4 regions of the Hydrogenophaga sp. GW101-3F08 genome follow, and region 1 is predicted to be linked to each of the others. Evidence: predicted binding sites of a transcription regulator. Region 1 holds the regulator's gene; each other region holds the start of a gene.
What was found. The regulator LexA, encoded in region 1, represses DNA repair genes until DNA is damaged. The targets are predictions, from matches to a motif close to ACTGTATNNNNATACAGT.
Positions count from the first base shown of each region.

Region 1 (4,617 bases):
GTCATGAGCACCGCCGCGCACCCAGTGGACTCCATGGCCGACTTCCTCAATCCCAATGTGGTCAAAGTGGTGCTGGACCGGACCCAGACCGCACTGTATTTCAGCCGGGCACCCATCGCCTGGTGGCGCGACGGCATGGCGGCGCTCGATGGGGCGGCGCTGAACAACACCCTCCCCTCGCCGGCGCCGTTGCGCCACATCGGCATCTACGGTTACCGCGCCGGCTTTCTGCGCCGATTCCCCGGGCTGGAACCCGCACCACTGGAAATCACTGAGTCGCTGGAACAGCTGCGCGTGCTCTGGCATGGCGAGCGCATTGCGGTGCATCTGAGCCCGGTAGCACCCGGGCCCGGCGTGGACACCGAACAAGACCTGGAACGGGTCCGCGCCCTGCTCGGCGCACGCTGATTTCACGCTCAAAACCGGCCCGCTGGCTGTAAGCCGGGGCCCGGGATGCCCGTGCTATCCTCGACCGGTCGCCCCCGGCTCCCGGCCCAGGGGGCCGCCACGAGAGACACGTGGCCTCCGCATTGAAACTCTGAAAAGGAACGTGATGAGACTGATTCTGTTGGGCGCTCCGGGTGCCGGCAAAGGAACGCAAGCCACTTTCATCTGCCAGAAATACGGCATTCCCCAAATCTCCACGGGCGACATGCTGCGCGCCGCCGTCAAGGCTGGCACGCCGCTGGGCCAACAGGCCAAGGCCGTCATGGAATCGGGCGCTCTGGTGAGCGACGATCTCATCATCAATCTGGTCAAGGAACGCATCGCCCAGCCCGACTGCGCCAATGGGTTCCTGTTCGACGGGTTTCCCCGCACCATCCCGCAAGCCGACGCCATGAAGGCTGCCGGCGTGAAACTGGACTACGTGCTCGAAATCGACGTGCCGTTCGACGCCATCATCGAGCGCATGAGCGGCCGCCGTTCGCACCCCGCCTCGGGCCGTACCTACCACGTCAAATTCAATCCGCCCAAAGTGGCCGGCCTTGATGACGTGACCGGTGAGCCGCTGATCCAGCGCGAGGACGACAAGGAAGAAACCGTCCGCAAGCGCCTGGAGGTCTACAGCGCGCAAACCCGCCCGCTGGTGGACTATTACAGCAACTGGGCCAAAGCCGATGCCGCTGCCGCGCCCAAATACCGCGCCATCAGCGGCATGGGTTCGGTGGACGACATCACCACCCGCGCCTTTGCGGCCTTGTCGGCGTAAGTCCGACACCACCCCGCCTCAAGCCCGGCCCGACGCCGGGCTTTTTGTTGTCCGCTCTCTTTTCAATCCTCGCTTGCAAAGACTTTGAAACTGGTTAAAAATACAGCTACTGGATAAGAAGACAGCCCCATCCGGCACCATTCGCGCTGGAGCTGCTTTCCGCCCCTTTTGCTACACATTCCTGCCTGCGCCCGACGCCCTACAAGAGGTTTTCCATGATCGAGTCTGCGTTCTATCCGCCCAAGCTCACGGCCCGCCAGCAACAGATTCTGGAACTCATCCAGAGCGCCATTGCGCGCACCGGTGCGCCACCCACCCGGGCCGAGATCGCCACCGAACTGGGGTTCAAGTCGGCCAATGCGGCCGAAGAGCACCTGCAGGCGCTGGCGCGCAAAGGCGTGATCGAGCTGGTCAGCGGCACCTCGCGCGGCATCCGGCTGCGCAGCGAAGACCTCCAGTCCATCAACGAATCGCGTGGGCGCCAGATGACGCTGCCCCTACCCAGTCTGTCGCAGTTGATGCTGCCCCTGGTTGGCCGTGTTGCGGCGGGCTCGCCCATCCTGGCCCAGGAACATGTTGATCAAACCTACCATGTCGAACGCAGTCTGTTCCAGCACACGCCCGACTACCTGCTCAAGGTACGCGGCATGTCCATGCGAGACGTGGGCATCATCGACGGTGACCTGCTCGCCGTGCAAGCCACCAAAGAGGCCAAGAATGGCCAGATCGTGGTGGCCAGATTGGGCGACGATGTGACCGTCAAGCGCTTCATGCGACGCCAGCATTTGATCGAGCTGCACGCCGAAAACCCGGACTACAAGACCATCGTGGTCGAGCCGGGCGAACCCTTTGAAATCGAAGGCCTGGCTGTCGGCCTGATCCGCAACAGTTTCCAGATCTGACCCACCGGGTCCATGTCGCCTCAGCAGGTGGCGGGCGTTTGGCCGGACTCGTGAAATTTACGGGCCCGGCACATCCCTGCGCTGGCGGCCCCACTCGCAATCCTGCCTGTGTTCAACCCCTTTTTGGAGTTTCGCATGGGAATCCGCTTCACCACCAACACCTGGCGCGCACCGTTGCAGTTGATCGACTGCTGGTTGCCGGCCGCCCCACAACGCCCGTCCACACCGCGCACCATGTCGCAGGTGGTGCGGCATTTCACCCGCGCAGGCTGGCTGGGCCGTGCCATGGATGTTTCGGCCCCCGCCGCCAACAACCGCATGGCCACAGGCAACAGAGCCATTCAGCCGCCAGTTGTCCACCGGGCCTGTCACGTGAGAGTGCTCCGTTCGGACGGCGCATCCGCCAGCGACCGCAACAGTCCGCGCCTGGTGATTTCGGGCCGCATCAGCGATGTGTGCGCCGAACTCGACCGACTGGCCGCGCTGGAGCATCAAGCCGAGGCCCGCCCCACCTGAGCCGAGATCGGTTCCGCCGCCCCCGATCTTTGCCGCATCCTCGCTGTGTTGATCGGGGCCAGATCGCAGGGCATGTTCCGGTGCGGTAAGGCATGACCATGCGGGCACAATAGCCCCATGAATATTGTGATCCTCGATGACTACCAGGACGTGGTCCGCAAGCTGCGTTGCGCCGAAAAGCTCGAGGCCTATCCGGCCAAGGTCTTCACCAACACCGTCAAAGGCGTGGGGCAGCTATCCATCCGCTTGCGCGACGCCGACGTGCTGGTGTTGATCCGGGAGAGAACCCAGATCACCCGCCAACTGGTCGAAAAGCTACCAAAGCTCAAGCTCATCGCGCAGACCGGTCGGGTCGGTGGGCACATCGATGTCAATGCCTGCACCGAACGGGGCATTGCCGTTGCCGAGGGCGTGGGCGCGCCCTTTGCCACAGCCGAGTTGACCTGGGCCCTGATCATGGCCTCCATGCGGCGCATTCCCCAATACGTGGCCAACCTGAAGCATGGTGCCTGGCAACAGGCCGGCCTGAAGTCGTCGTCCATGCCTGTCAACTTTGGGGTGGGCATGGTGCTCAGAGGCAAAACCCTGGGGGTCTGGAGCTACGGCCGCATTGGCCAGCTGGTGGCCGGGTACGGCCGGGCCTTTGGCATGCGGGTGATCGTGTGGGGCAGCGAGGCCTCAAGGCAGCGGGCCTCGGCCGATGGCTACGAAACCGCGAAAGACAAGATCGATCTCTTCGAGTCTTCCGACGTGCTGACGCTGCATCTGCGGCTGGGCGAAACCAACGCCTGCAGCGTCACGCTGGAGGACCTGTCCCGCATGAAGCCAACCTCGTTGCTGGTGAACACCTCCCGCGCCGAGCTTCTTGAACCCGAAGCCCTGCTGGCGGCCCTGAACCGTGGCCGTCCTGGCATGGCCGCCGTGGACGTGTTCGAGTCCGAACCGATCCTGCAGGGCCACGCACTGCTGCGTCTGGAGAACTGCATCTGCACGCCACACATTGGTTATGTCGAGCAGGAGAGCTATGAAACCTATTTCGCGTCCGCGTTTGACAACGTGGTCAGCTACATCAAAGGCACGCCGACCAACATCGTCAACCCGGGTGCGCTGCAGGTGCGCCGCTGAAGCATCGACGAACGCCGGGGATTCCCCCGGACATAAAAAACGCCGAACTGACCCGGCGTTTTCTTTTTTCCGACGTCACTTCTTCTGGTCGGCCGGTTTGTTCTGCGACTCGCCGTCGGGGGGCATGAAGTCCAGAACCTCAAAATCGATCAGATTGCCCTCGGCGGCCTTGAACAAGGGATCACCGGGCGCAGGCACCGGTTGAGCGGACGGCTCCACCGGCGCTGCGATCTCGGGCAGTGAAGCCTCAAAGGCAGACACCTCGGCCAGTTCGTCCAGATCCACATCCAGCCCCAGGCGCGGTGAGATCGGTGGCGCCAGATCCAGTGGCTCGGTCTGGCGGTCAAACACAGACGCGGCCAGCGCCTTGCTGCCCGCTGCTTTGAGCGGTTGCATGGCCGTGTGATGAAAATCGTTGACGGGTTGAGGCGCATCCGGCTCGTGCTGGTTTATCTCCTTGGCAATCGCATGCAGCAACAGCAGCTCACGATAAGCCTCCAGATCGAAAACCTCGGCTTCCGTGTCGTTGTGCTCTTTGAAAATCGACTGTTCGATCACTTCCAGCACCTTGGGACCTGGCCACAGCGCCTGGATACGGCTGAACGCGGCCTCATACGCCTCCAGGCCACGGCTTTCATCGGTGTACTGATCAAACGGTGGTGCACCGGCGTTGAAAATGCGGTTGAACTCTTCGCGCAGCCCTTCGTAGTCCTTGCGACGGTTGAGCTTGTGGTACAGCTTGAACAGGTCCAGATAAGCCAGCGCGCTGGGCTCCTGGCTCTCAGTCAGGTGGTGGCGCAGCACCTGGATGGCCTGATCGTCCTCGCCCAGAGAGATGAAAAAATCGGCCTGCTGCTGCACATC
Region 1 covers NZ_JBWKZP010000001.1:508,133-512,749, forward strand. Annotated here, with positions in the region: gene kdsB (3-deoxy-manno-octulosonate cytidylyltransferase) at 1-408, shown strand, start outside; gene adk (adenylate kinase) at 554-1,210, shown strand; gene lexA (transcriptional repressor LexA) at 1,426-2,112, shown strand; gene AC07YZ_RS02625 (hypothetical protein) at 2,248-2,628, shown strand; gene AC07YZ_RS02630 (D-2-hydroxyacid dehydrogenase family protein) at 2,746-3,753, shown strand; gene AC07YZ_RS02635 (type IV pilus assembly protein FimV) at 3,829-4,617, opposite strand, start outside.

Region 2 (4,617 bases), 360 kb from region 1:
CAGGCGCGCTTCGGTGTAGCGCATGGCGGCGGCGCCGTCGCCGTCGCGGCTGCCGAAGTTGCCCTGGCCGTCGATCAGCGGGTAACGCTGGCTGAAATCCTGCGCCATGCGCACCAGCGCGTCGTAGGCTGCGCTGTCGCCGTGAGGGTGGTACTTGCCCAGCACGTCGCCGACCACGCGCGCGCTCTTGACCGGCTTGGCAGCGGTGTTGCCGCTGTAGCCCAGGCCCATGCGGTCCATGGCGTAGAGGATGCGGCGCTGCACCGGCTTCTGGCCGTCGCACACATCGGGCAGGGCCCGGCCCTTGACGACGGAGAGGGCGTATTCGAGGTAGGCGCGTTGGGCGTAAGCCGCGAGGTTGTCGTTGTCTTCTGGGGTGTCCAGCGGGAGTTCGGGGTTGATGGTGTCCATGAAGTCTGTTGCGTGAATCCGGTTCAGAGCGGCGCGGGTGTCTGGGCCCTGGCCTGCATGTCTGCGGGCTCCGGCACATAGCGCTGGCTCAGGGCGCGCGGCGGCTGCAGCGATTGCCGCAGTTGTGTCACCTTGCGCACATAGTTCTGGGTTTCCCGGTAGTTCGGGATCTGGCGCCCGGCGCGCAGCACCGCGCCCTCGCCGGCGTTGTAGGCCGCCAGCGCCAGCTCGGTCTGGCCGTCGAAATACTTCAGCAGCCAGGCCAGGTAACGCGCGCCCGCCTGCAGATTGGTGCGCGGATCGGTCAGGCGCTCCTGCAGCGATTCATTGGCTCTGGCTTTCACGCCAAAGCGCTGCGCGGTGTCGGGCATGAGTTGCATCAGGCCGATGGCGCCCTTGGGGCTGACCGCATGGGCATTGAACCCCGATTCGGTGGCGATCACCGCCTTGAGCAGCTCGTATTCCAGCCCGTACGCCGTGGCCGCCTCGCGGATCAGGTGGCGCACCGCCTTGTACGAGGTGGAAACCTGAAAAACCGCCTGCACGCTGGGTGAGGCATGGGCGTCCCCACGCGGCAGTTCCCGTGACACGCCCGCGGACCGGGCACCGCCGCCGTAGAACAGCTCGTAACGCCGGTCCACCTGGTGGTCGGCGAAGTGCGACACGCCGCGCTTGTCCACATAGCCCCAGATTTCCGCTGCGGCGGGCGCGGACCATCCCAGCGCCCACACCAGCAGCCACCCCAACGCCAGGGCCCGGGGCCAACGGAGTGTGTTGCGGCTCAAACGTCCACCTCCACCGAATCGCCGTGCAGCTCCATCAGCTCGCGGCGCGACGCGGCCTCGCCCTTGCCCATGAGCTTGGTGATCAGGGCTTCGGTGCCGGCGAAATCCAGCGTGCCCAGGTTGACCTGCATCAGGCGGCGGGTATCGGGGTTGAGCGTGGTGTCCCAGAGCTGCTCGGCGTTCATCTCACCCAGGCCCTTGAAACGGCTGATCTGGCACTTGTCGCGCACCACGCCGTCTTTCTCGGCCTTGTCCAGGATGGCGTGCAGCTCGCCCTCGTCCAGCGCGTACTGCTTGCTCGCGGGCTTCTTGCCACGCGCGGGCACGTCCACGCGGAACAGCGGCGGGCGCGCCACGTACACATGGCCGGCCTCGATCAGTTTGGGGAAATGGCGGAAGAACAGCGTGAGCAGCAGCACCTGGATGTGCGAGCCGTCCACGTCGGCGTCACTCAGGATGCAGACCTTGCCGTAACGCAGGCCGCTCATGTCGGGCGTGTCCAGCGGGCCGTGCGGGTCCACGCCGATGGCGACCGCGATGTCGTGGATCTCGTTGTTGGCGAACAGGCGGTCGCGCTCGACCTCCCAGGTGTTGAGCACCTTGCCGCGCAGCGGCAGGATGGCCTGGCTTTCCTTGTCGCGGCCCATCTTGGCGCTGCCGCCGGCCGAGTCGCCCTCGACCAGGAACACCTCGTTGTGCGCCAGGTCCTTGCTTTCGCAGTCGGTCAGCTTGCCGGGCAACACGGCCACGCCCGAGCCCTTGCGCTTTTCGACCTTCTGGCCGGCCTTCTGGCGGAACTGCGCGGCCTTGATGGCGAGTTCGGCGAGCTTCTTGCCGTAGTCCACGTGCTGGTTGAGCCAGAGTTCGAGCGCCGGGCGCACGAAGCTGCCAACCAGTCGCACCGCATCGCGCGAGTTCAGGCGCTCCTTGATCTGGCCCTGGAACTGCGGGTCCAGGACCTTGGCACTCAACACATACGAGGCGCGGGCAAACACGTCTTCGGGCAGCAGCTTCACGCCCTTGGGCAGCAGCGCGTGCAGCTCGATGAAGCCCTTGACCGCCTGGAACAGGCCATCGCGCAGCCCGCTTTCGTGCGTGCCGCCGGCGCTGGTGGGGATCAGGTTGACGTAGCTCTCGCGCACCGGCTGGCCGTCTTCGGTGAAGGCCACGCACCAGGCAGCGCCCTCGCCGTCGGCGAAGGTGTCGTCCTTGGCGTCGGCAAAGCCTTCGCCCTCAAACAGCGGAATCACCGGTTCGCCGTTGAGCGTCTGCTGCAGGTAGTCGCGCAGGCCGCCCTTGTAGAGCCAGGTCTGGGTGTCTTTGGTCTTCTCGTTGACCAGGGTCACCGTCACGCCCGGCATCAGCACCGCCTTGCTGCGCAGCAGGTGGGTGAGCTCGGTCATGGGCAGGGCGGCGGACTCGAAGTACTTGCCATCGGGCCAGGCGCGCACCGTGGTGCCCTGTTTGCGGTCGCCCTCGCCTTTGGGCGTGATCACCAGTTGCTCGATCACGTCACCCGCGGAAAACGCGAGTTTGGCCACCTGGCCTTCGCGGAAGCTGGTGACTTCGAGCCGGGTCGAGAGCGCGTTGGTGACCGACACGCCCACGCCGTGCAGGCCACCCGAAAAGCTGTAGGCACCGCCCTTGCCCTTGTCGAACTTGCCACCGGCGTGCAGCCGGGTGAACACGAGTTCGACCACCGGAGCCTTTTCTTCAGGGTGCAGGCCGAAGGGAATGCCGCGGCCGTCGTCTTCCACGCTCACCGAGTGGTCGGTGTGCAGCGTGACCTTGATCTTTTTGCCGAATCCGGCCAGCGCTTCGTCGGCCGCGTTGTCCAGCACTTCCTGGATGATGTGCAGCGGGTTGTCGGTGCGGGTGTACATGCCCGGCCGCTGTTTGACCGGCTCCAGTCCCTTGAGGACGCGGATCGAGCCTTCGGAATATTCGTTGGGAGATTGGGTCGCCATGGGGGCGGATTGTATGCGCCCCGATCAAAAACCACTGGATGCAAATACAGAGGAAACACCCGCCATCTCCGGCGATTCGTTCCGCGCATCAATCGGGGCCGCCGATTTCATGACCCCACGCGCCGGGGTGACACCCGCGAAATGGGCGGATTCGCTACAGTCTCGGGATGACATCGCCATTGGCCACCACCCCCGCGCCCCGACTCTCGACCCTCCAGGTGCTCGCCTGCGGTGCCTTCATCGTCACCCTCTCCATGGGCATCCGCCACGGCTTCGGCCTGTGGCTGCAGCCCGTCACCACGGCCCAGGGCTGGACGCGCGAGACCTTCGCCTTTGCGCTGGCGATCCAGAACCTGTCCTGGGGGGTGTTCGGCATCTTCGCCGGCATGGCGGCCGACCGTTTTGGCGCCATGCGCGTGCTGCTGGGAGGCGCGGTGCTCTACGCGCTGGGGCTGGCCGGCATGGCCTGGTCCACCAGCCCGGTCGGCTTTGCGCTGACCGCCGGCATCCTGATCGGTGCGGCCCAGGCGGGTACCACCTACGCCGTGATCTACGGCGTGATCGGGCGCCAGATCCCGGCCGACAAGCGCTCCTGGGCCATGGGCGTGGCGGCCGCGGCCGGCTCGTTCGGCCAGTTCCTGATGGTGCCGATCGAGGGCTGGCTCATCAGCCGCTTCGGCTGGCAGGAAGCGCTGCTGTTCCTGGGCGCCGCGGTCCTGCTCATCATGCCGCTGGCCATGGGCCTGCGCGAACCGGGCTTTGCGGGAGGTTCGCCGCCCCGGCGCGAACAGACCATTCTTCATGCGCTGCGCGAGGCGTTTCGCTACCGCAGCTTCCAGCTCTTGATGGCCGGCTATTTCGTCTGTGGCTTCCAGGTGGTGTTCATCGGCGTGCACATGCCGAGCTACCTGAAAGACAACGGCCTGTCGCCCCAGGTGGCGAGCTACGCGCTGGCGCTGATCGGCCTGTTCAACGTGATCGGCACCTACGCCGCGGGCGCGCTGGGCCAGCGCATGGCCAAGCGCCACATCCTGGCCTTCATCTACCTGGCACGGGCCGTGGCCATCAGCATCTTCCTGATCGTGCCACTCTCGCCCGCCAGCGTGTATGTGTTTTCCGCCGTCATGGGCGTGCTGTGGCTGTCCACCGTGCCGCCGACCAACGCCGTGGTGGCGCAGATCTTTGGCGTGGCGCATTTGTCCATGCTGGGCGGCTTCGTGTTCTTCAGCCACCAGATCGGCAGTTTCCTGGGCGTGTGGCTGGGTGGCTATCTGTACGACCGCACTGGCAGCTACGACGTCGTCTGGTATATCTCGATCGCGCTGGGGGTGTTCGCCGCGCTGATCAATCTGCCGGTGCGCGAGTCGCCCATCGTCCGCGGCGGCCCGCAGCGCGCGGGAGTGGCCGCATGAGACCGCTGGCGCTCAGGGCCCTGGTCTGGGCCGGCGTGCTGT
Region 2 covers NZ_JBWKZP010000001.1:867,206-871,822, forward strand. Annotated here, with positions in the region: gene parC (DNA topoisomerase IV subunit A) at 1-411, opposite strand, end outside; gene AC07YZ_RS04400 (lytic transglycosylase domain-containing protein) at 435-1,196, opposite strand; gene AC07YZ_RS04405 (DNA topoisomerase IV subunit B) at 1,193-3,163, opposite strand; gene AC07YZ_RS04410 (MFS transporter) at 3,331-4,575, shown strand; gene AC07YZ_RS04415 (hypothetical protein) at 4,572-4,617, shown strand, end outside.
Region 2: the regulator LexA is predicted to act here: its motif matches at 3,197-3,214, upstream of AC07YZ_RS04405 (DNA topoisomerase IV subunit B).

Region 3 (4,617 bases), on a different contig from region 1:
CGCCCTGCCGGTCGAGGCGCCGGCAGGCGCGCGCTGATCACGGGCTGTACGCCAGGCCCGAGGCCACACCGCCGAACAGGTCGCCTTCGACCAGGGCCACACCGGGAAACTCGGCCTGCAGCGCCTGCTGGAACGGCCGCAGGGCCGAGGAGCCGCCGGTGAGGTAGATCGCATCGAGCGCGCCGTCGTTCAGGCCGGCGCGCTGCACGCATTCGCGCGCGCAGGCCACGGTGCGCGCCAGCAGGGCCGCCAGGTGTTCCTGCATGTCGGCCGGGCCCATGGGGGCGCTCAAGGCCGGCTCCACCTCCGACAGGTCCACCACCGTGCGCTCGCCCTGCTGCGAGCAGCGGATCTTGGCCTGCTCCACCTCGTGGGCGATGCGGTGGCCCTCGCGGTGGCGCAGCACCTTCATCAGCCGCTCGTGCAGGCGCGTGTCGCTGTAGTTCACACGCAGCGCCTGTGCCTGGCTCAGCGCGCGCGGCAGGTACAACCACTGGATCAGGTGCCAGGTGGAGAGATCGAAGAACACGCGGCTGGGCACCTCGCGCCGCTGCGGCCCCAGGTGCCGGTAGCCCAGCAGCGGCATCACCTGCTCCAGGCTGAGCCGGTGGTCAAAGTCGGTGCCACCGATGTGCACGCCCGTGGTGGCCAGCACGTCGTCACCGCGCTCGGCCAGCGCTATGCGCTGCGGCCCCAGGCGCACCACGGTGAAGTCCGAGGTGCCGCCGCCCAGGTCCACCACCAGCACCAGGCTCTCGCGCACCAGGCGGCGTTCGTAGTCCAGCGCGGCGGCGATCGGCTCCAGCTGGAACGACACCTGCTCGAACCCCACCGACTGCGCTGCCTCCAGCAGCGAGCGCTGGGCCAGCGCGTCGCGCTCGGGGTCGTCGTCCACGAAGTGCACCGGCCGCCCCATCACCACCCGGGTGGGTGCCACGCCGCCCAGCGCCTGCGCGGCGCGCTCGCGCAGCGCCGCGAGGAAGGTGGCCACGATCTCCTGGAAGCTGATCTGCTGGTGGTTGACTTCGGTTTTCTCCATCAGCAGCGGGCTGCCCAGCAGGCTCTTGAGCGAGCGCATCAGCCGCCCGTCGGTGCCGGCCAGGTACTGCGCCACCGCGTCGCGCCCGAAATGCGTCTGGTGGTCTTCGGCGTTGTAGAACACCGCCGTGGGCATGGACACCGCTTCGCCCTCCAGCGGTATCAGGCGCGCCGTGCCCCGGGCGTCGGCCCAGGCCATGGCGGAGTTGGAGGTGCCGAAATCGATGCCGAGGGTGCCTTGGGGCGAAGGGGTCATGGGAAGCGGGGAAGGGGGCAGAAGGGCGGGCGCGGCGCGCGGCCGGGCCAACGGGCCGCCGCGGTGGCGAGCCCGTGAGGACGGGGGATTCTGCCAGCTTGTGGGGCGGGGTGCCCCGCCCCTCAGTCGGCGCAGCGGGTGGCGCCGCGCCGCCGCAGGGCCTTGCCCATGACCAAGGCCATCACGGCTTCATGACGGCTTCATGACGGCTTCATTTGGCCGGAGCCGGTGCAGCGGGCATGCGCTGCATCATCATTTCCATCATGGTCTGCATCATGTCCATGCGCATTTCCATCATCTGCTGGCGCTGCGCCGGATCGGCGGGCATGCCCTGGCCCATGCCGCCCATGCCCATGCCCCCCATGCCCTTCATCCCTTGCATGCCCTTCATCGTCTCCATGCCTTCGTGCATGGTCTTCATGTGTTCGGCCATCAGCGCCTGCCGCTCTTCCGGGGTCTTGGCGTTCATCATCTTGTCGCGCATGGCCTGCATGGTTTTCATGCGGTCCTGCATCGCCGCCATCGGGGCGGCCGGGGCTCCCGGCGTGGCCATGGCGGCGTGTCTCGGGCCGTAGCCGGGCCTGCCGGGGCCCGCGCAGGCGGTGAGCAGCACCAGGGTTGAAACGGCGAGCAGGGTCTTGAGCGAGTTCATGGACATCTCCTGTTGAAAAACCAAAGGGGGCTGTGCCTGAGCGCAGCCGACACTAAAACGGGCGCCTCAGACCTGGGAAGGGGGTCTGTGCATGCAGCATAGACCTTTGCCTATCCAATGTGCTGCGCCAGATCAAGCCCGCGAGGGTGGGGCGACCGCCCATCGGGAGGTCCGGTGGTCCCAGCGCGGGATCGCCCGCCGCGGTGGGCGATGGCATGATGGGCATCCAACCCCCTTTCAACCTTGTGCGGGACGCGACGGATGCCGTGTGCGAAGGGCTTCCTTCACCGCCACTTCACAACCGGAGGACCGGTATGTCTCTTCTCGGAAAAGCCTGCCTCGCGATGTGGTGGGACATGGCCGCCGACATGCGGGCGGAATTCGAGCACTGGCACTCGCACGAACACTTTCCCGAGCGCCTGGGCCTTCCCGGCTTTCACCGCGCCTCCCGCTGGACCAGCGCGGACGGGGGCGAGGGCATTTTTGTGATGTACGAACTGGCGTCGCACGAGATCCTGTCGTCGCCGCCCTACCTGGCCTCGCTGAACGCGCCGTCGCCCTGGTCGGCCAAGATGATGCAGCACCACCGCAACATGGTGCGCAGCCAGTGCCGCGTGCTGGCGAGCCGGGGCGCGGGCGTGGCCCGCCAGGCGCTCACGGTGCGGCTGTCGCCCGCGAGCGGGCGCGGGGCCGAGCTGCTGGCGGCGCTGAAACCGCGCATGGCCCAGTGGATGGGGCTGCCGGGCCTGGCCGGTGTGCATCTGCTGCGGCACGAGGCACCGCCCATCGCCACGACCACGGAGCAGAAGATCCGCGGCGCGGACCAGACGGCCGATTGGGTGCTGGTGGCCTGCGGGTACGACGCCACGATGCTGGGCGAGCTGGCGCAGACGCTGTTTTCCGAAGACAACCTGACCAAGCTCGGTGCCCGCCCGGGCCAGATCAACGCGCTCTACGCGCTCTCCCATTCGGCCACGGTGCCCGAGATCCAGTAGCGGCTGGGGCCGTCGCCCAGACGCTCCGACGGGGCGGGCCCGGCGCCCGTGGTGTCGGCCCGGGCATGGGGCGCCGCCGCTGGACAGCCTCCGGGCTTTCATATACTGTACGCATAACCAGTATTTGAGCCACCCCAGCGCCCCCACCCCATGCAAGCCGCCCCCGCCTGGCAGGCCGACGACCCGTTGGCCGCCACCCCCAGACCCTCTCGCCCGGCGCGCCAGCCCGGCGAGCTGCCGGCGGCCGTGGCGGCGGCGCTCTGGCGCGGCGACCAGCTGGGCAGCCCGGTGTCGGCCGTGTCGCCCAGCGGCTTTGCCGCGCTGGACGCCCAACTGCCCGGCGGCGGCTGGCCCGGCCACGCGGTGACCGAGATCCTGAGCGCCCAGAGCGGCACCCTGGAATGGCGCCTGCTCGGTCCGCTGCTGCGCCAGGTCTGCGCCGCCGGGCGTAGCGTGGTGGCGGTCGGCCCGCCCCGGCAGCCGCATCTGCCGGGCCTGCGGTTCGAGGGCATCACCGAGCGCCACCTGGTCTGGGTGCAGGCCGACACCGCGTCCGAGCGCCTGTGGTCGACCGAACAACTGGTCAAGGCCAACGCCTGCGGGGTCCTGATCGCCTGGCTGCCCCAAGCACGCCCCGAGCAGGTGCGCCGCCTGCAGGTGCTCGCGTCCAGCTGCGAGGGGCCGGTGTTTCTGTGCCGGCCCGCCACCGCGGCCCACGAATCGTCGGCCGCGCCGCTGCGCCTGCTCGCCCGCGTGGGGGTGGACTGGGAGCTGCTGGTCGACGTGTTCAAACGCAAAGGCCCGCCGCTGGAGACCACGCTGCATCTGCCCTCGGTGCCCGGCGGCCTGCAGGCCATCCTGACGCCGCGGCTGCACAAGCCCAGCACCCTGCTGCCGCGCGACCCGGCGCCGCAGACCGCCCCATCGCCTTTTTCCCGCGAGGCCGGCCATGCTCTGGTCAGCGCTCCTGCTGCCGGCACCCGACGACACCGCCTTGCCCACTGACGCGGCGCTGCAGGCGCTGGCGCTCTGGGCCCTTCAATTCACGCCCCGGGTTGCTGTCGCCGACGAAGCCGTGGTCATGGAGCTGGCGGCCAGCGTGCGCCTGTTTGGCGGCTGGCGCGCGCTGTGTGATCGCGTGGTCTCGGAGGGCACCGAGCTGGGGGTGCGCCAGGTCGCCTGGGCACCCAACAGCCTGGCTGCGCTGGCGCTGGCGCGTGCCGGCGTGGAAGACGGTTTTCACCAACCCCTGGACGTGTCGCTCGACGCCCTGCCCATGGAAACGCTCAGTGCCGTGCGCCCGCACCGCCTCACGCTCGCGCACATCGGCTGCCGCAGCCTGGGCGACGTGCGGCGCCTGCCGCGTGGCGGCATCGGCCGGCGCTTTGACAAACAGCTGCTCAGTGCGTTGGACCAAGCCTATGGGCTGGCACCCGAGGTGCACCGCTGGATCGCGCTGCCCGAACGCTTCGCGCAGCGGCTGGAGCTGATGTTCCGCGTGGACGATGCCCCGGCCCTGCTGTTCGGCGCGCGCCGCCTGCTGCTCTCGCTGTGCGGCTGGCTCGCCGCGCGCCACAGCGGCACCACGGCGTTCACCCTGCGCTGGGCGCACGACGCGATGCGCTCGAAGGCCGCGGGCGAGGGCGGCGAGATCACCATCCGCACGGCCGAGCCCA
Region 3 covers NZ_JBWKZP010000005.1:189,210-193,826, forward strand. Annotated here, with positions in the region: gene AC07YZ_RS14895 (aldose 1-epimerase) at 1-37, shown strand, start outside; gene AC07YZ_RS14900 (Hsp70 family protein) at 38-1,294, opposite strand; gene AC07YZ_RS14905 (hypothetical protein) at 1,506-1,946, opposite strand; gene AC07YZ_RS14910 (hypothetical protein) at 2,261-2,941, shown strand; gene imuA (translesion DNA synthesis-associated protein ImuA) at 3,092-3,946, shown strand; gene AC07YZ_RS14920 (Y-family DNA polymerase) at 3,891-4,617, shown strand, end outside.
Region 3: the regulator LexA is predicted to act here: its motif matches at 3,046-3,063, upstream of imuA (translesion DNA synthesis-associated protein ImuA).

Region 4 (4,617 bases), on a different contig from region 1:
CGCTGCCCTCGGTGAGCGGCTATTCGGGTGGGGGCCGGACCATGATCGAGGCGTATGAGAAGGGCGAGGCGCCCTTGTTCGAGACCTACGCGCTGGGCCTGAACCACAAGCACCTGCCCGAGATCATGCGCTACACCGGCCTGTCGCGCCGGCCGGTGTTCGTGCCATCGGTGGGCAATTTCCGCCAGGGCATGCTGGTGCAGCTGCCCTTGCACCTGGACCTGCTGCCCGGTCAACCCACGCTGGCCGACCTGCACGAAGCGCTGGTGGCGCACTACGCGCCCAGCGCCGCGGCGGGTGGATGGGTCAGCGTGCAGCCGGCCACCGACAACGGCAAGCTCGACGCCACCGCGCTCAACGACACCAATCGGCTGGAGTTGCGCGTGTTCGGCAACGAAGCACACCGCCACGCGGTGCTGATCGCGCGGCTGGACAACCTGGGTAAGGGTGCCAGCGGAGCGGCGGTGCAGAACCTGCAGCTGATGCTCGGCTTGTAACCGTCAGTCTTCGTCGCCGCTGACCACGCGGCGGATCACATCGGTACCAAAACCGCGCGATGCCAGAAAGCGCATCTGCCGGCCGCGCTCGGCCGCGTCCGAAGGTGGCGCGCCGAATTTCTTGCACCAGACCTCGCGCGCGCGCTCCACCTCGGAGCCCTGCAGTTCGGCCACCGCCCGCGCCACCGCCTCGGCGCTGAGCCCCTTGGCCTGGAGCTCCTGACGCACCCGCATCGCGCCCATCTTGCCGGCCCGGCGGTGCACCACGGATTCGAGCACGCGCTGTTCGTTGATGAAGCCCTTGGCCTCGAGCTCGTCCAGCGCGCGGGCCAGCTCGCCGGGCTCGGTTTCATGGACCTGCAGTTTGCGCTGCAGCTCGGCGCGCGAATGTTCGCGGCCCGAGAGCAGGCGCAGGGCCCGGCCCTTGAGCGATATCTGGTCAAACCCCATGGCCGAACCCCGCTGGCGGGCAGCGGATGCACCCCATCATTCGAGTGCGGCAGCGGCGTCGGCTTTGTCGGCCTTCTCCGCCTTGGCGGCCTTGCCACCCTTGGCAGGCGCGGGCGCCTCCTCCACCGGCAGCAGCGGCACACCCAGCTCGGTGCGGACCTTGTTTTCGATTTCGACGCGCAGTTCGGGGTTCTCGCGCAGGAATTCGCGCGAGTTGTCGCGACCTTGGCCGATCTTTTCGCCGTTGTAGGCGTACCAGGCGCCGGATTTTTCGATCACCTTGTGCAACACACCCAGATCCAGGATTTCGCCCTCGCGGCTGATGCCCTCGCCGAACAGGATGTCGAACTCGGCGGTCTTGAACGGCGAGGCGACCTTGTTCTTCACCACCTTGACCTTGGTCTCGTTGCCGATCGAGTCCTCACCCTTCTTGATCGTGCCAGTGCGGCGGATGTCCAGCCGGACCGAGGCGTAGAACTTGAGCGCGTTGCCGCCGGTGGTGGTCTCGGGGCTGCCGAACATGACGCCAATCTTCATGCGGATCTGGTTGATGAAGATGACCATGCAGTTGGTCTTCTTGATGTGGGCGGTGAGCTTGCGCAGCGCCTGGCTCATCAGGCGGGCCTGCAGGCCGGGCAGCGAGTCGCCCATTTCGCCTTCGAGTTCGGCCTTGGGGGTCAGTGCGGCCACCGAGTCGACCACGATCAAATCCACCGCGCCGGAACGCACCAGGCTGTCCACGATTTCCAGGGCCTGTTCGCCGGTGTCGGGCTGGGAGATCAGCAGGTCCTGCAGGTTGACGCCGAGTTTCTGCGCGTACTGGATGTCCAGCGCGTGTTCGGCATCGACGAAGGCGCACTGGCCGCCGAGCTTCTGCATCTCGGCGATGGCCTGCAGGGTGAGCGTGGTCTTGCCGGAGGATTCCGGGCCGTAGATCTCGATCACGCGGCCGCGCGGCAGGCCGCCGACGCCCAGAGCGATGTCCAGCCCCAGCGAGCCGGTGGACACGACCTGGATGTCCTCGATCACCTCGCCCTCGCCCAGCCGCATGATCGTGCCCTTGCCGAACTGCTTCTCGATCTGAGCCAGCGCGACCTGCAAGGCCTTGGCTTTTTCGCTGTTGAGGGGATTGGGCTTGGTGATGGGGTCCATGGTGACGGCTCCTGAGCGTGTGAGTGGGTGTTCGCTTCCAGAATGTGTTTTTGTGTACAGGCTGGATGCTTGAACAGCAGTTTACAGCGATGTTGAAAAACAAAACACCAAAATATCGTCAGTTTGCCTTACCATTTTCGACCATGACCCCGCCCCCTCTCCTGCCCGATGACCGCTGGCGCGCTGGCCACCTGGGTCGCCTGCTGGGCCATGCGTTGCGCCGCTTTGACGAGCGCGTGCTGCACCTGATGGCGCACGACCCCCATGTGCCGCTGGCGTTGTCCCATCTGGCGGCGCGCGCGCAGGTCGGGGCGGCCCACATCCACATCACCCGCCACCTCGGCCTGCAGGGCTCGCGCCTGACCGAGCTGGCGCGGCTGGCCGGCATGAGCAAGCAGGCCATGGGCGACCTGGTGACGCAGTGCGACGCCTGGGGCCTGGTGCGGCGCGAGGCCGACCCACTGGACGCCCGGGCCCGGCGCATCGTGTTCACCGACACCGGCCTGCTCTGGCTGGAGGCGTTCAGGCGGGCCGTGGCACAGGCCGAATCGGAATTCCGCGCCCAGGTCGGCGACGAGGTGGCCACCGTGGTGGCGCTCGGCCTGGAGGCCTACGGCTCGGAAGCGGCGGAGCCCGTCCGGCGCCAGCTCCGGTGAAACACGCCCGCGCCGGGCTGCGCTCGTCACCCCCTCGAAGGGGACAGGCCCGACCAAGCCGCTTTCACGCCGCCCCCGGCTTGTGCGTCGTTTCATGCGCAGCGGGTGATGCCCTGGCGGCATGGAGAACTAAAATGGACCGATCCCCTTTGGCCGGCATGGGGCACACGCCGCGGAACGCGTCCGAACCGGCCCGTCCGACCCGATAACAAGGCGCTCGCGCCCGCTCCCCAGGAGACCTTCATGCGCATCCTGATTGCCGAAGACGACCAGGTCCTGGCCGATGGCCTGCTGCGCAGTCTGCGAGCGGCCGGCGCGGCGGTGGACCATGTGGCCAGTGGCAGCGAGGCCGACGCGGCCCTGATGACGAACAACGAGTTCGACCTGCTGATCCTCGACCTGGGCCTGCCCAAGCTGCACGGGCTGGAGGTGCTCAAGCGCCTGCGCTCGCGCGGTTCGGCGCTGCCGGTGCTGATCCTGACCGCGGCCGACAGCATCGAGGAACGCGTCAAGGGCCTGGACTACGGCGCCGACGACTACATGGCCAAACCGTTTTCGCTGCAGGAACTCGAAGCGCGGGTGCGCGCGCTCACGCGCCGCGGCATGGGCGGCAGCACCAACACCATCAAGCACGGCCCGCTGGAATACGACCAGGCCGGCCGCGTGGCCACCATCGACGGCAAGATGATCGAGCTCTCGGCGCGTGAGCTCGGCCTGCTCGAAGTGCTGCTGCAGCGCGCCGGGCGGCTGGTGAGCAAGGACCAGCTGGTCGAGCGCCTGTGCGAGTGGGGCGAAGAGGTGAGCAACAACGCCATCGAGGTCTACATCCACCGGCTGCGCAAGAAGATCGAAAAGGGGCCGATCCGCATCGCCACCGTGCGCGGCCTGGGCTATTGCCTTGAGAAGATCTGATCCCCCCTGCGCCGGGCTTGCAGCCCGTCACCCCCCTGGGGGGGGCGGCACCTGTGGCCCGGCGAAGCCGGTTCCACGGTGCCCTGGGTTCGGACACTTCGCGCCGCGTCGGTCTGCGTTGAAACGTTGCGGCTGACATGTCCGAAGACAACAAACAGGACAGCGGCCCGGTGTCCTTCGGCTTGTTCCAGCGTGAGCAGCGCAGCCTGTTCGGCGAGATCCTGGACTGGATGCTCACGCCACTGCTGCTGCTGTGGCCGCTGTCGCTGGCGCTGACCTGGTTCGTCGCGCAGGGCATTGCCAGCAAGCCCTTCGACCGCGCCCTCGAATTCAACCTGCAGGCGCTCACGCAGTTCGTGGTCAGCAACGATGGCCGGGTCACGTTCAACCTCACGCCGCAGGCGCGCGACCTGCTGCGCGCGGACGACAGCGATCTGGTCTATTACCAGGTGCTGGACCCGCGCGGCGAGCTCATCAGCGGCGAGAGCGATTTCCCGCTGCCGCGCGACAACGAAACCCCCGAACCCGGGCGGGTGCTGCTGCGCGACGACATCGTGCGCGGTGACGAGGTGCGGGTGGCCTACACCTGGCTCTCGCGCAACAACAGCATGCAGCGGCTGGTGCTGATGCAGGTGGCCGAAACCAAGGGCAAACGCTCCACGCTGGCCACCGAAATCATCAAGGGCGTGATGGTGCCGCAGTTCGTCATCCTGCCGCTGGCGGTGCTGCTGGTCTGGCTGGCGCTGGTGCGCGGCATCCGCCCGCTCAACGAGCTGGAGCAGCGCATCCGCGCGCGCAAGCCCGACGATCTGAGCCCGATCGAAGAGTCGTTCATCCCGCAGGAGGTGGCGCCGCTGGTCTCGTCCATCAACGACCTGCTGACGCGGCTGAAGACCTCGCTGACGACGCAGAAGCGCTTTCTGGCCGACGCGGCGCACCAGCTCAAGACC
Region 4 covers NZ_JBWKZP010000009.1:71,101-75,717, reverse strand. Annotated here, with positions in the region: gene argC (N-acetyl-gamma-glutamyl-phosphate reductase) at 1-497, shown strand, start outside; gene recX (recombination regulator RecX) at 501-947, opposite strand; gene recA (recombinase RecA) at 984-2,099, opposite strand; gene AC07YZ_RS20225 (MarR family winged helix-turn-helix transcriptional regulator) at 2,243-2,755, shown strand; gene AC07YZ_RS20220 (response regulator) at 2,999-3,667, shown strand; gene AC07YZ_RS20215 (sensor histidine kinase) at 3,805-4,617, shown strand, end outside.
Region 4: the regulator LexA is predicted to act here: its motif matches at 2,143-2,160, upstream of recA (recombinase RecA).